4 regions of the Psychrobacillus sp. NPDC096389 genome follow, and region 4 is predicted to be linked to each of the others. Evidence: riboswitches for the same ligand, from Rfam matches in the RefSeq annotation. Region 4 holds a riboswitch; each other region holds the start of a gene.

Region 1 (3,188 bases), on a different contig from region 4:
ATCAATTATTAAAGAGCAAATGAAAGAGTCTAAAGAAAAAATAACCTGTCCGATTTGTCAGGGCACTGTGTTAAACCATCATAGAAAACTCCAATTTGGGAACACAGATATTCGGGAGATTATTCATCAGCCGCTCGATCAAGTGTTGGAAACAGTAGGGATGTTACCAGAACTAGTAAAAATGAAATCTATTGTCGGTGGAGAGATGACTTTGACAGAGGATGTGTCTTTGCTACCTAGAGAAACACAAGTCGCGCTGAAAATGTTTGAATTGGAGATGGCGAGCTTTGCTGGTTATGAAGTAGTGTTACAAAATGCTTTACCATTTTGGGAAACGATTAAAGGCAATATCGAATCCATCAGCACAAATAACGAGGTAACCATCTGTGATTTTGACCATATCACGGAGACGAGAGAAACAATTATTGATCAGTATTTCACCAATGGGAAGTACAAAAAACTAACGTATGTGTATGAAGCTTTTGGATATAAAAAAATTGTTACCCAAATAAATAAAATCAAAAAAAGTCATCCATGCCCGTTCTGTAAAGGAAAGAAAGTCATTACAGAAGAAAATCTCCATGATGGTGTATTAAAATTAACGATCCCTTGTGTGAGCTGTCATGCAAGTGGTATTAATGAGGAAGGACTTCAGGAAGTAATTGAAGGCACTACCATTCAAACATGGCACAGTGGAAAAGTAAGTGATGTGGTGGAGAATAATTTATATTCGGAAGCTGTTGCTGCCATTCCAATTTTCAATCGTATACGCGAGTTGAATAAAAGAGATTTGATGGCGGTTTATCAATGCCTTGAAGAGAATAATAAGAAAAAATAAGATGTAGAAATCCATATTTGTACCAGTCCCTTGCCTCTTTTATAAAGGCAAGGGATTTTTTACTTTTCTTATCGTTATGAAAATTTTCCTCGCTCGCTAAAAATAGAAAATAACAAATGATTTTTAAAAAACAATTGTAAATGTTAAGAATATTTGATATGTTGGAATAGAAAATTGAATAAGTGTAGAAATAGGTGCAGAAATAGCAAATAGCTTTTCTGCTTAAAAGGGAAGTTCGGTTAGAGTCCGACGCTGTCCCGCAACTGTATATGGGAGCGATTCGAAAAAGCCACTGTTTTCTTCAAAAGAAGATGGGAAGGTTCGAAAAGCAATGACCATAAGCCAGGAGACCTGCCTATTTTAGCATGCATCAATACCTACGAGGATAGGGGGTGTTAAGTGCGAGAGTAATGAGCGTGTTTTTTTAAACATGTTTATTTAAGTATTCCTTCGTGTCTTAACAACTTCTTCATAGAAGTTGTTTTTTTATTGTCCATTTTTATAAATAATGAACTTGAAAACGAAGATTACTTTCTTTCAAAAGCACGTTCCTTTGTAAGGGCTTTCAAAAAGAGCAAGCATACAATTTGGATGGGAGGAAAAGAAATGGAAGCTGTACAGAAATTTTATCCAGGCCTCGATGGTGTAGTGGCGGCAGAAACAAAAATTTCCTTTTTAGATACAGTACAAGGGGAAATCGTTATTCAAGGATATGACCTTATTGAGTTATCCAAAACAAAAGAGTATTTAGATATTGTTCACCTTTTACTCGCAGGAGAACTTCCAAACATAGAAGAAAAAGCCGCTTTGGAAGAAGTATTAAAGAGAGAATATGATGTGCCAAAGGAAATACTAGATATCTTTAAGCTTCTACCTAGTAATACACACCCGATGGATGCTTTACGCACGGGGCTTTCTTCTCTAGCGGGATTTGATCAACAAATAGATGACAGCACAGCAGAAGCAAATATGAAAAAGGCACTTAAACTATTGGGGAAGGTTCCGAATCTCGTTGCAAATAGCTATAGAGTAACCCAACAGCAAGATGTGATAGCGCCACTTCCAGAATTATCGTACAGTGCCAACTTTTTTTATATGATTACGGGTAAAAAACCGACCCCGTTAGAAGAACAGATATTTGATCGTTCGCTTGTTTTGTATAGTGAGCATGAAATGCCAAACTCTACCTTTACTGCTAGAGTAATAGCTTCCACAAAATCCGATATGTATGGTGCACTCACTGGAGCAGTCGCTTCCCTAAAAGGAAATTTGCACGGCGGAGCAAACGAAGCAGTTATGTATATGCTACTAGAAGCAAAAACGGTAGAAGAATTTGAAAAAGTGCTGGAAACAAAATTGGCCAATAAAGATCGGATTATGGGATTTGGTCATCGTGTTTATATGAAAAAAATGGATCCTAGAGCAACCATTATGAAAGATGCATTACGTCAATTATGTGAGATACAAGGGGACGATCTTCTGTATCAAATGTGTGAAGCCGGGGAAAGAATAATGGAGAAAGAAAAGGGCATCTACCCAAATCTTGACTATTATGCAGCGCCGGTATATTGGATGCTCGGTATTCCGATTCCTTTATATACACCGATTTTCTATAGTTCTAGAACAGTAGGTTTATGCGCACATGTGATGGAGCAGCATGCAAATAACCGATTATTTCGACCGAGAGTACATTATACAGGCGAGCGACGCGCCATTATTATCAACCAATAGACAAATAGTAGCTTAAAGCACGCCCGCCATATGAATGTTCTGCAAAACATCCATATCAATTTTAAACTAATATCATTGGAAAGGAAAGATTAACTTGTTATCTATCAATGAACGAACGAAAACGGATATTTTACTAGAGGAAATAGCAGATTATGTACTGCATAAAGACATCGTTAGCGAGGAAGCTTTTCAAACAGCACAGTACGTATTATTAGACACGCTTGGATGCGGTATTCTCGCACTCAATTACCCGGAATGCACGAAGCTATTGGGACCAGTTGTGCCGGGTACAGTTGTTCCGAACGGCTCGCGAGTACCTGGTACTTCCTTTGTCCTCGATCCAGTAAAAGGAGCTTTTAATATCGGATGTATGATCAGATGGCTAGATTTCAATGATACATGGCTAGCGGCAGAATGGGGCCATCCATCAGACAACCTAGGGGGAATCCTTGCTGTTGCCGATTATTTATCGCAGAAAAATATTGCAGAAGGAAAAGAGCCTTTAACAATCCAATACGTGTTAGAAATGATGATTAAAGCACATGAAATCCAAGGCGTCCTTGCACTAGAAAACAGTTTAAATCGAGTTGGACTTGACCATGTTTTATTCGTCAAAATT
Region 2 (3,188 bases), on a different contig from region 4:
TTTTTTCAAATGCTGAAATGATTTCTCCATGACTTCTTGATGTTTCAATCGATATTACATCTGCATCTAGGGCACTAATGGAATCGATTATACCGCTGAATTCTGAATAACACATATGTGTATGGATTTGCGTATCATTTTTTACTGAAGCAGTTGCCAGTTTAAATGCATATACGGCTGCATTTAAATAGTCGTCCCTTTTTTCAGGGTTTAATGGCAATCCTTCTCTTAATGCAGGTTCATCTACTTGAATCATGCCGATTCCATTCTTTTCAAGCTCCTCGATTTCCTGACGAAGTGCATATGCAATTTGGTTTAACACATCAAAACGAGGGATATCGTCACGTACAAATGACCAGTTCAAAATCGTTACAGGTCCTGTCAACATTCCTTTTACTGGCTTCGTCGTTAACGATTGGGCATAAACACTTTCCCTCACTGTAATTGGTTCACTGAACGCAACATCCCCCAAAATAAGTGGAGGTTTAACACAGCGCGAACCGTATGATTGAACCCAGCCAAATTGTGACACCGCAAAACCACCAAATTTTTCACCGAAGTATTCTACCATATCTGTTCTCTCAAATTCACCATGAACTAAAACGTCAATGCCAATTTCCTCTTGAATTTTAATCCATTTTTCAATCTGTTCATTAACAAATCGCTCATATGCTTGATCCGTTATTTCCCCTTTTCGCCATTTCGATCTAGTTTGTCTTACTTCAGGGGTTTGCGGCAAACTCCCGATTGTCGTTGTTGGGAGAAGAGGTAAGTTAAATCGTTGCTGTTGCTTTTTAATACGTTCAGCAAATGGTAATGCACGGTTCACATCTTGTTCTGTTAGTTTTTCAATACTTCCCTTCACTTTTGCGTTTTGTCTGTACTTGGAGTTATTTAAAATAGAAAGGGCATTTTTACTTTCTTCAAGTTCTGCTTCAATCACCTCAGTTCCTTCATGTACTCCTTTACTTAGCAGAACAATTTCAACAAGCTTTTCATCAGCGAATGCTAGCCCGCCTTTTATGATTGAATCTAGTCGCTCTTCTGATTTCGTACTGACCGGTACATGTAAAAGAGATGCAGAAGGTTGAACAATAAGCCGATCTTTTTCAACATATGCTTGAATTTCGTTTAGAAGTGCCACTTTTTTATCCAATTCTGCGCGCCATACATTTCGTCCATCAATGACACCTGCAAAAAGGATTTTGTCTTTAGGGAATCCATATTTCCGTAGCTGTTCAAGCGAATCTCCGTGCACAAAGTCCAGACCTAGTCCTTTCACTGGCAACTCAGCAACCGCTTCATAATCAGCAGCTTTTTCAAAATACGTTTGCAGGATAATATTGAGTCCTGGAACTGCCTCATGAATTGCAGTATAAACTTGTTTCACTTGCCCTATTTCTTCGCTAGACAATTTACTAGTCAAAATTGGCTCGTCAAGTTGCACCCACTTTGCTCCTGCCTCCGCAAGTTCTTTTAACACTTGAATATACAGTGGTGTAAGCTGTTGTAATAAAGAAGTGAAATTTTCTGTCCTTGCCAGTTTAATATAAGTAACTGGTCCCAAAATAACAGGTTTTCCATTAATACCTAGCTTCTCTTTTGCTTCTTTATAAAAAGTAAGTGGACGATTCTCTACTAATTGCGGTGTTACACCTTCAAGTTCTGGTACGATATAATGATAATTCGTATTGAACCATTTCGTCATTTCCGATGCTACTGCATCTTTATTTCCACGGGCAATTGCAAAATAAGTCTCCAAAGACACTTTTCCACCTGTATATGTAAAGCGCTTTGGAACAACTCCAAACATAACTGATGTATCGAGCACATGGTCATATAGTGAAAAGTCTCCTACCGGAATAAGATCGATTCCTAATTCTTTCTGTTTACGCAAATTCGCAAGACGTATTGCATCCGTCGTTGTTAACAGTTCCGCTTCTGAAATCTTACCGTTCCAAAAACTTTCTAACGCTCTTTTCCATTCACGCTTTTCACCAATTCTTGGATATCCAATATTTGAACTTTGTACGTTTACCATGCATATTCTCCCCTTTTAGTTTATGTTTTTAAATATGTAAACCTGTGAATCTCACTTTTTCAATCACCCCCTTTCCAGTTGGTAATGTAATGTAAACAAAAAAAGCGATGTCCCAGCCATCTTCGGCTGAGCCATCGCTCAAAATAAAAAGTAGGAAACAACAAGACTAATCCACCGATACGATGAAAATAGCCCCTCGCCCCCACCTCTCAACCCCCGAAGAAAGTGTTGCTTCATACGATAAAAGGCAGGTATACTGGCTCGTGTTTCATCCTTCTGCTGACCTTCCCACGATTGCTCGCAGTGGCTGTTTCAACAGTCGTCCACACTTACAGTTGCGGGGACAGCTTCGGTATTTCACCGAATTCCCTTTTAAACCGTAACGGTACCAATTTATCGTTAACATTTTATATACTGTGATTGTAAAGACAAAAAAGAGTCTGCTCCTGATAATTATTAAAGGAGCAGACTCTTCGTATGAATAAGTCTTTTCCTCATCTATCAAGTCTTTAATCGACTTGCTGGAATTAGCACCGTGCCATAACAGGCGGTTGCTGAGGTGTCATCGGGCCAGTCCCTAAACCTCTCTAGATAAGAAAAACTATTAAATTTTATTGTTGCTTACAACTCTACTTCATTATCTAATAATTTGCAATACTTTTTTCGAAAAGGATTTTTCCCTATTCGTATTTATGGATTAGTTGACCATAATCCAGCTGATTTAAGTAGGATTCTTGGATTCATTTTAAGCTGAGCGACCATAAAGTCTGCAAGATCTTCTGGCTGCATAACTTTTTCTGGATTGCCGTCTGTTAAGTTTAATTCGACCGCCATATCTGTTGCTACTGTACTTGGCGTTAATGTAACGACACGGACATTATGCTTTCTAACTTCTAGCATCAAGGATTCGCTCAAAGCAATTACTGCTGCTTTTGATGCACTATAAGCACTTGTTACTGGTGCTCCTTTTTGACCTGCTGTGGAGGAAATATTAATAATATCCCCTGTCTGTCTTTCAATCATTTCAGGTAATACAGCTCGCGTTACGTAATAAGTCCCCATGACATTTACTTGAATAATTTTTGCCCATTCTTCTGGATCTAGTTCAAGGAAATTACCAAATTTACTAATACCCGCACTGTTTACT
Region 3 (3,188 bases), on a different contig from region 4:
CAAGAAGCCGTGACAGATTTAGTAGAGGAAATTCCTTTTTTCACAGCAAACGAAGATACAACTGTCATCTTGTTTTTAGTAGATATGCATGCGCCAGCTTTCTCAGATGGTACCATTAGCGGAACTAAAATTCAGAGATAAATTAGTAATGGAAGAGCGTACCGATCATTTGTTGATTCGGCACGCTTTTTTTGCCTAGGAAACTATAAAAATTTAGACTTGTGGATAATTTATAAAAGTTACATGAGGTATGGCATTTTTTGTATTATACGTAGTATAGGGAGAATGCGTCGCAAGGTATCCGCTAGCCTTCGCGCTTGGCGCATCATGCATGAGCCAACTCGTGTTTCACACGAGTCGAGTGTCTTATGACTGCGACTCATGCGGCCCGAAACACTGCGGCAAATATATCCGAGCTAATTATCTGGAGAAGTTTACCCAATAAAAAATGCGCAACATTCTAGCCATTACTCGCAACATTGTATAGAATTCCCGCAACATTCTACCTCAAATGCGCAACATTGACAAAAATGAGTCACAGCCATCGTTGTCTCACTCCAAGTAAACTTGTTGTTATAAGGATTAGTTGCTTTCATATGCAATTTAGTTGCTCTCACGCCTATTTTGGTTGCTTTGGGAGTAGATTTAGTTGCTTTCCACAATCAATTGGTTGCCCTAAGCCATTTACTGGATACACTCCATGAAAAAATTTGCATCACATTTTGGTTTTAGTGAGCAGATACTCAATAAGTAAATAATTTCTATTGATTTTCACTGTAGATGGCGACTCCTATCGAGACCAACAAAATGTTGGTCTCGAAGGTGTTACCACATGATGTGGCGCTCTTAGCCTTTGTTCTTCTGGGAGTAAAATGAGCCTTCACAAGGATGAAGGCTCATCACTCACCCCACGGAAAGCGTCCGTCCTGCAGCGAAAATCATGGCGGACACTTTATCCAGCTCGCTAAGACGCATTCTCCCTATTATGTGTATCCATCATATTTAGTAAATCAAGCAAGACACAGGCATCTTAGCACTTTTATTATATTATTCCTCTTCAATCTTTCCAAAAACTTCATCTTTTGTTTGTTCGAATGCTTTTTGCAAATTGCGTTTGTACAATTCTTTCTCTTGTTCATTCAAATTTAACGTATTACTTATTTCTTCTTCATAGTATTTAAAGATAGTCTGAAGTGATGTGGATTCATTTGCGATACTATTTGTCATTAATGTATGTTTAAAGCTTTCTACGTAATAATTTTTTGTTCCAACTGTCATGTCCTAACTTCCTTTCTATCGTAAACATAAAAAGCATCTTCCCTTAGTTGTTACAAAGGAAGATGCTAATTCAATTGAATGAATATGGTTGCTCGTTGTCGTGACGAAAAATTGGTATAGAAAAGAAAATCACTATAAATGGCATAGTGAAATAAGAGGAGTCGATTCCTCCAATGTTTCTTTCCGATTACGTTTTTTCGTACGGCAGCAAATTCAAGCCGTTGCTTGTTCATAGCTGCACTTAACACCTCCTATTTCCGCGTAGGTTTTGGTGTGTACTTGAAATAGGCAGGTCTCCTGGCTCATGATCATGGCGTTTCTTTCCCTTCCCATTAACGATTAACAGTGGATTTGAAAGAATTGCTCCCATTTACAGTTGCGGGACAGCGTCGGTTTTTCACCGAACTTCCCTTTTAAGCTATTTTACCGAAGGAAAATAGCACCTAAATCTACACGTTATTCAGTTGTTCTTTTACTATAACATAGATGAAGTAGAAGAATTTTTTTTTATAAACAATCGCAAATTTGGACAAGAAAATGGCTTGGTCCCTTCCTATAATCAATAGGAGGGGGGAGAAGAATGACTATATGGAAGACAAAAAATCCGTATCAAGTTTATATTTATACTTGTTTTTTATCACAATTATTTTTTACATTTATTTTCACTGTAAGTTTGTTATATCAAGTGAAAATTGTCATGCTAGATCCATTGCAACTTGTTTTAGTAGGGACTGTTTTGGAACTATCCGTTTTTCTATTTGAAATTCCAACTGGAGTAATTTCAGATGTAAAAAGCCGGAAGCTCTCCATTATAATTGGGTACTTTTTAATAGGGGGTGGTTTTTTAATCGAGGGGTTATTCCCATATTTTATGACTGTGATTTTAGCGCAAGTTGCATGGGGAATTGGTTATACATTTACTAGTGGTTCCTTGCAAGCTTGGATTGCAGACGAAGTAGGGGAAGAGCGTGCTTCTTTAGCGTTCATACGAGGAGCAAAGGCTGGTAATCTTGGGCAAGTCATAGCAATACCTCTAAGTATATTAACGGGTCTTTATATGATTAATCTACCAATCATTATTGGTGGACTTTGTATGGTTGGGTTGGCGATATACTTAATCATATTTATGAAGGAAGAAAACTTTAAACCTCTAGAAAAAACGGAAAGAACATCTACTTGGGAAAGTATGAAGGGAAGTATGGGGAAGATTATTTTTCATGCTAGAACTAGCTTTATCATCAGAATGCTTTTCCTTATTGCTTTATTCGTTGGATTTTATAGTGAAGGATTCGATCGTTTATGGATGTCCCATTTTTTTGATGTATCTAATCTAGTAGCGCTAACGGATGAAAAGCTAGTTTTATTAACTGGAGGTATTCAATTTATGGTTGTGCTAATTTCTTTTGTAGTACTCCATTTAATGAATAGAAGCTCTATCCATCAGTATTTAAAGCATATTTATATGGTCCTTTTTACATGTAGCTTATTTATTATTGCTTCATTGATCGGCTTTGCATTGTCAACATATGCAATTGGCTTATTAGTATTTTATATCATTATTCAAGTCACAAGAAAAGTGATGTATCCGTTAGAGGATATTTGGCTAAATAAGATCATTCCAGAGTCGTCTACACGTGCAACATTTTTTTCCGTAAAAGGCCAAGTGGATGCTATCGGTCAAATTGGCGGAGCTCCTGTGATTGGTTATATTGCAACAAATTTCACGATAAGAACGGCAATTATTGTTAGCGCAATTTTGTTAACTCCAGTTCTATTTTTATACAATGTCGTTTTGAAAAAGCATCGGTCTTGATACTGATGCTTTTGTTTTCAATATATGATATTTACTTAAGTGAATGTCGATAATTACTTGATCTATTTCGAATTAAAAAATTTTTCTTTGAATGCTG
Region 4 (3,188 bases):
CATAAAGATAGTATGTCTGTAGAGGAATGGCTGCCGATGGAATTGCACATTAATCTTCCCGAGAAATCAAGAGGAGAAATCCAAAAAATTAGCTCTGAAATCATTAGTACAATAACAGGGATCGAAGAAAAAAAGTTTTCATTGGAACAAGCAATTAATAATGGTCGCAGTAAGGAGTCGTGGTTTGCATCTGAGACGAAAAGGGCTTCTGCACATCTAAGTGTTCAGGAAACATCAAAATATCTTCAAAACTTGGATAATGCATTAGTTTCTGCAAATGATGCTTTATATGAGACAATCGTTACCCAAAATGGGATAGTAAATTTGAATCCGAGGCTAGATGGATTTATAGCTGAACAATATCATACCCAAACATTTAATCTGAACGCAGAGGCTACTGGTAGTGAGTACAGGGCAAAAGTTTTACAACCAGAAGGGAAGGGCTATACTAAAAATTCTGTAGATGTTGTAATTGTTGACAGTAACGGTAAAGTTGTAAAAAGATATCAATCAAAATATTGTAAAGATGCTGAAAGTACTTTAGATGCTTTTAAAAAGGGTGATTATAGAGGCCAGAGAAAACTAGTTCCAGATGGTCAAGAGACAGATATTAAAAATTCAACAAATGTGATAGAGGCACCAGATGGGACAAAAAGCAAACCATTGTCAAAAGAATCAGCGAAAAATCTACAAAAAGAAGCCCAAAGTGGGAAATGGAATGATCTGAATTGGAGCGAATATCAGGCTAAAGATTTAGCAATGGGAATCGGAAAGCAAGCTGGACAGGCTGCATTGATGGGTGCAACAATGGGAGTAGGGTTTAATGTTGCTCAAAAAGCTTGGAACGGAGAAAAGATTGATGGTGAAGAAATTATAGAAACTGCTTTGGTATCCGGTGCTGACTTTGGGATTAAGGCAGCGGCAGCAGGAGCTATAAAAGTAGGTGCAGAAAAAGGTCTTATTTCCGCTATTCCAAAAGGTACACCTGCAGGAACTATTGCAAATATTGCTCATGTAGCAGTTGAAAATGTAAAAGTTATTGGTAAAATGGCTACTGGTGAACTTACTATTAAAGAAGGAATAGATAAAATGGAACAGGTTACTGTTTCAACAGTTGCTGGAATTGCAGGTAGTGCTGAAGGTGCCGCAATTGGAGCGGCTATTGGAACTGTATTTGGTCCGATAGGTACTGCTGTTGGGGGCTTTATCGGTGGAACAGTGGGATACATGGCAGGGTCAAAAGTTGGGGAAACCGTCGTAAAGGGCGTTCAAAAGGTTCGTGAAGTTGCGAAGGATGCAATTCAATCTTTGGGAAGTACAGTTAAAACGGGTATAAGTAATGCTTGGAATGGAGTTAAAAGTCTATTAAGTTGGTAGCATTTAGGGTGCTACATCTCTATTTGTTTGGACCTAGGTTGGAGGTTTTTTTGCTGGAAGTATCGTTTAGTTGGAAAACGATATTTTCCTTTAATTCGTGGCTATAAAATCTCTGTCGACAACCATGCCATTTCATGTATAATTAAGTCGATGCATGCTAAATATTTTGAAAATAAAGGTGCTTGCTACTAACCTAGTAAGTTAAAAGGGAAGCTGGTTCAAATCCAGCACGGTCCCGCCACTGTAAATGATAGAACACTATCATGAGTCAGAAAACCTGCCTTTATGTGAAAACACTTTAGTGCCTACGAGGATAGGTGATGTGTGAGTCGGCTTGGCATTTAGTAAACCTAGCAGATTTATACCTATTCTATCTCTCGTTCATTGGACGAGAGATTTTTATTTGCACAAGAAAATGGGGGAGTAACAGATGAAGAAATTATGGAAATTATGGATGACATCCGCTTTAGCAGTATTGCTTTTGGTAGGATGTGGCCAAAAAGAAGAAACACCTGTTGAAACTAACGACAATGCACAACAACAAGAACAACCAGCAGCGGTAGAAGAAGCAGCATTCCCGATTACAATGACAGACGCAGTTGGCAATGAAATAACTTTAGAAGAAGCTCCAAAAACAATCGTTTCTATGATCCCAAGTAATACAGAAATTTTATTTGCTCTTGGGTTAAATGATGAAATCGTTGGTGTAAATGACTATGATAACTATCCAGAAGAAGCGCTAGAAAAAGAGAAAATTGGCGGACAGGAATTCAACGTAGAGAAAATCGTATCGATGAATCCAGATATCGTCTTTGCGCATGAGTCAGGTTTAGGCGTGGGTGAAGCTGGATTACAACAAATCCGCGACGCTGGTGTGAAAGTATTTGTTGTGAAAAATGCAGCAGATTTCAATGAAACATATACAACTATCGAACAAATTGGTCGTGCAACAGGTAAATTAGAAGAAGCACAAACAATTGTAGAAGATATGAAAGCAAAAGTAGAAGAAGTAAAAGAAAAAGTAGCAAAAGTAGAAACAAAGAAAACAGTATTTGTAGAAAATTCGGATGTTCCTGATATTTATACAGCTGGTAAAGGAACATTTATCCAAGAAATTTTAGACATGGTGAATGCAGAAAATATCGCAGCAGATCAAGAAGGCTGGTTTATAATGTCGCCAGAAGAAATAGTTAATCGTAACCCGGACGTAATCGTTATTATGTATAGCTATGTAGATGGAATTGTAGATAGCGTCAAAGCACGTGATGGTTTCGATACGGTTACTGCGGTTCAAAATGATGCTGTAGTACAAGTAGATGAAAACTTAACAAGTCGTACAGGTCCACGTCTTGCAGAAGGATTAGAAGAAATCGCGAAGGCAATTTACCCAGAGGTATTTAGTGAGTAAAGCCTTGATCGGCTACATCTTGTCGATTGCGGCGCTACTTGTTGCAATTTGGCTTGGTGTATCGGTCGGATCCGTTAAGGTACCGATCAGCACTTTATGGGATACGGGAGCAGATGCAATCGCGTCGAATATCGTTTGGAAAATTCGCATGCCGCGTGTTGTACTTGCGGGGTTAGTTGGTGCATCGCTAGCCATCGCAGGTGCTGCGTTTCAAGGGTTGTTAAAAAATCCGCTTGCCGATCCTTATACGTTAGGAGTGTCGTCCGGTGCCTCGGTAGGCGCCGTGACTACGCTCTTTTTCGGTATTTCGGTACCATTTTTAGGAATATTCACCTTGCCAGTTTTCAGTATGATTGGCGCATTGGTGACGATGCTTCTAGTCATTACTTTTGCAAAACTAGTG

What was found. Region 4 has a riboswitch for cobalamin ahead of ACIQ38_RS01685 (ABC transporter substrate-binding protein). Riboswitches for the same ligand answer to the same signal wherever they lie in the genome.
Region 1: it holds a riboswitch for cobalamin, as region 4 does, so the genes downstream of both, mmgD (citrate synthase) here and ACIQ38_RS01685 (ABC transporter substrate-binding protein) in region 4, are expected to answer to the same signal.
Region 2: it holds a riboswitch for cobalamin, as region 4 does, so the genes downstream of both, metE (5-methyltetrahydropteroyltriglutamate--homocysteine S-methyltransferase) here and ACIQ38_RS01685 (ABC transporter substrate-binding protein) in region 4, are expected to answer to the same signal.
Region 3: it holds a riboswitch for cobalamin, as region 4 does, so the genes downstream of both, ACIQ38_RS16660 (hypothetical protein) here and ACIQ38_RS01685 (ABC transporter substrate-binding protein) in region 4, are expected to answer to the same signal.

Annotation. Positions count from the first base shown of each region.
Region 1 covers NZ_JBIWFB010000005.1:70,636-73,823, reverse strand. The annotation lists gene ACIQ38_RS13685 (ATP-binding cassette domain-containing protein) at 1-838, shown strand, start outside; cobalamin riboswitch at 1,014-1,211, shown strand; gene mmgD (citrate synthase) at 1,445-2,569, shown strand; gene prpD (2-methylcitrate dehydratase) at 2,664-3,188, shown strand, end outside.
Region 2 covers NZ_JBIWFB010000008.1:161,748-164,935, reverse strand. The annotation lists gene metE (5-methyltetrahydropteroyltriglutamate--homocysteine S-methyltransferase) at 1-2,041, opposite strand, end outside; cobalamin riboswitch at 2,271-2,450, opposite strand; SAM riboswitch class I at 2,533-2,639, opposite strand; gene ACIQ38_RS18085 (3-ketoacyl-ACP reductase) at 2,732-3,188, opposite strand, start outside.
Region 3 covers NZ_JBIWFB010000007.1:101,510-104,697, forward strand. The annotation lists gene ACIQ38_RS16655 (pirin family protein) at 1-141, shown strand, start outside; gene ACIQ38_RS16660 (hypothetical protein) at 1,048-1,278, opposite strand; cobalamin riboswitch at 1,549-1,740, opposite strand; gene ACIQ38_RS16665 (MFS transporter) at 1,859-3,091, shown strand; gene ACIQ38_RS16670 (VOC family protein) at 3,154-3,188, opposite strand, start outside.
Region 4 covers NZ_JBIWFB010000001.1:338,300-341,487, forward strand. The annotation lists gene ACIQ38_RS01680 (hypothetical protein) at 1-1,377, shown strand, start outside; cobalamin riboswitch at 1,537-1,676, shown strand; gene ACIQ38_RS01685 (ABC transporter substrate-binding protein) at 1,808-2,785, shown strand; gene ACIQ38_RS01690 (FecCD family ABC transporter permease) at 2,790-3,188, shown strand, end outside.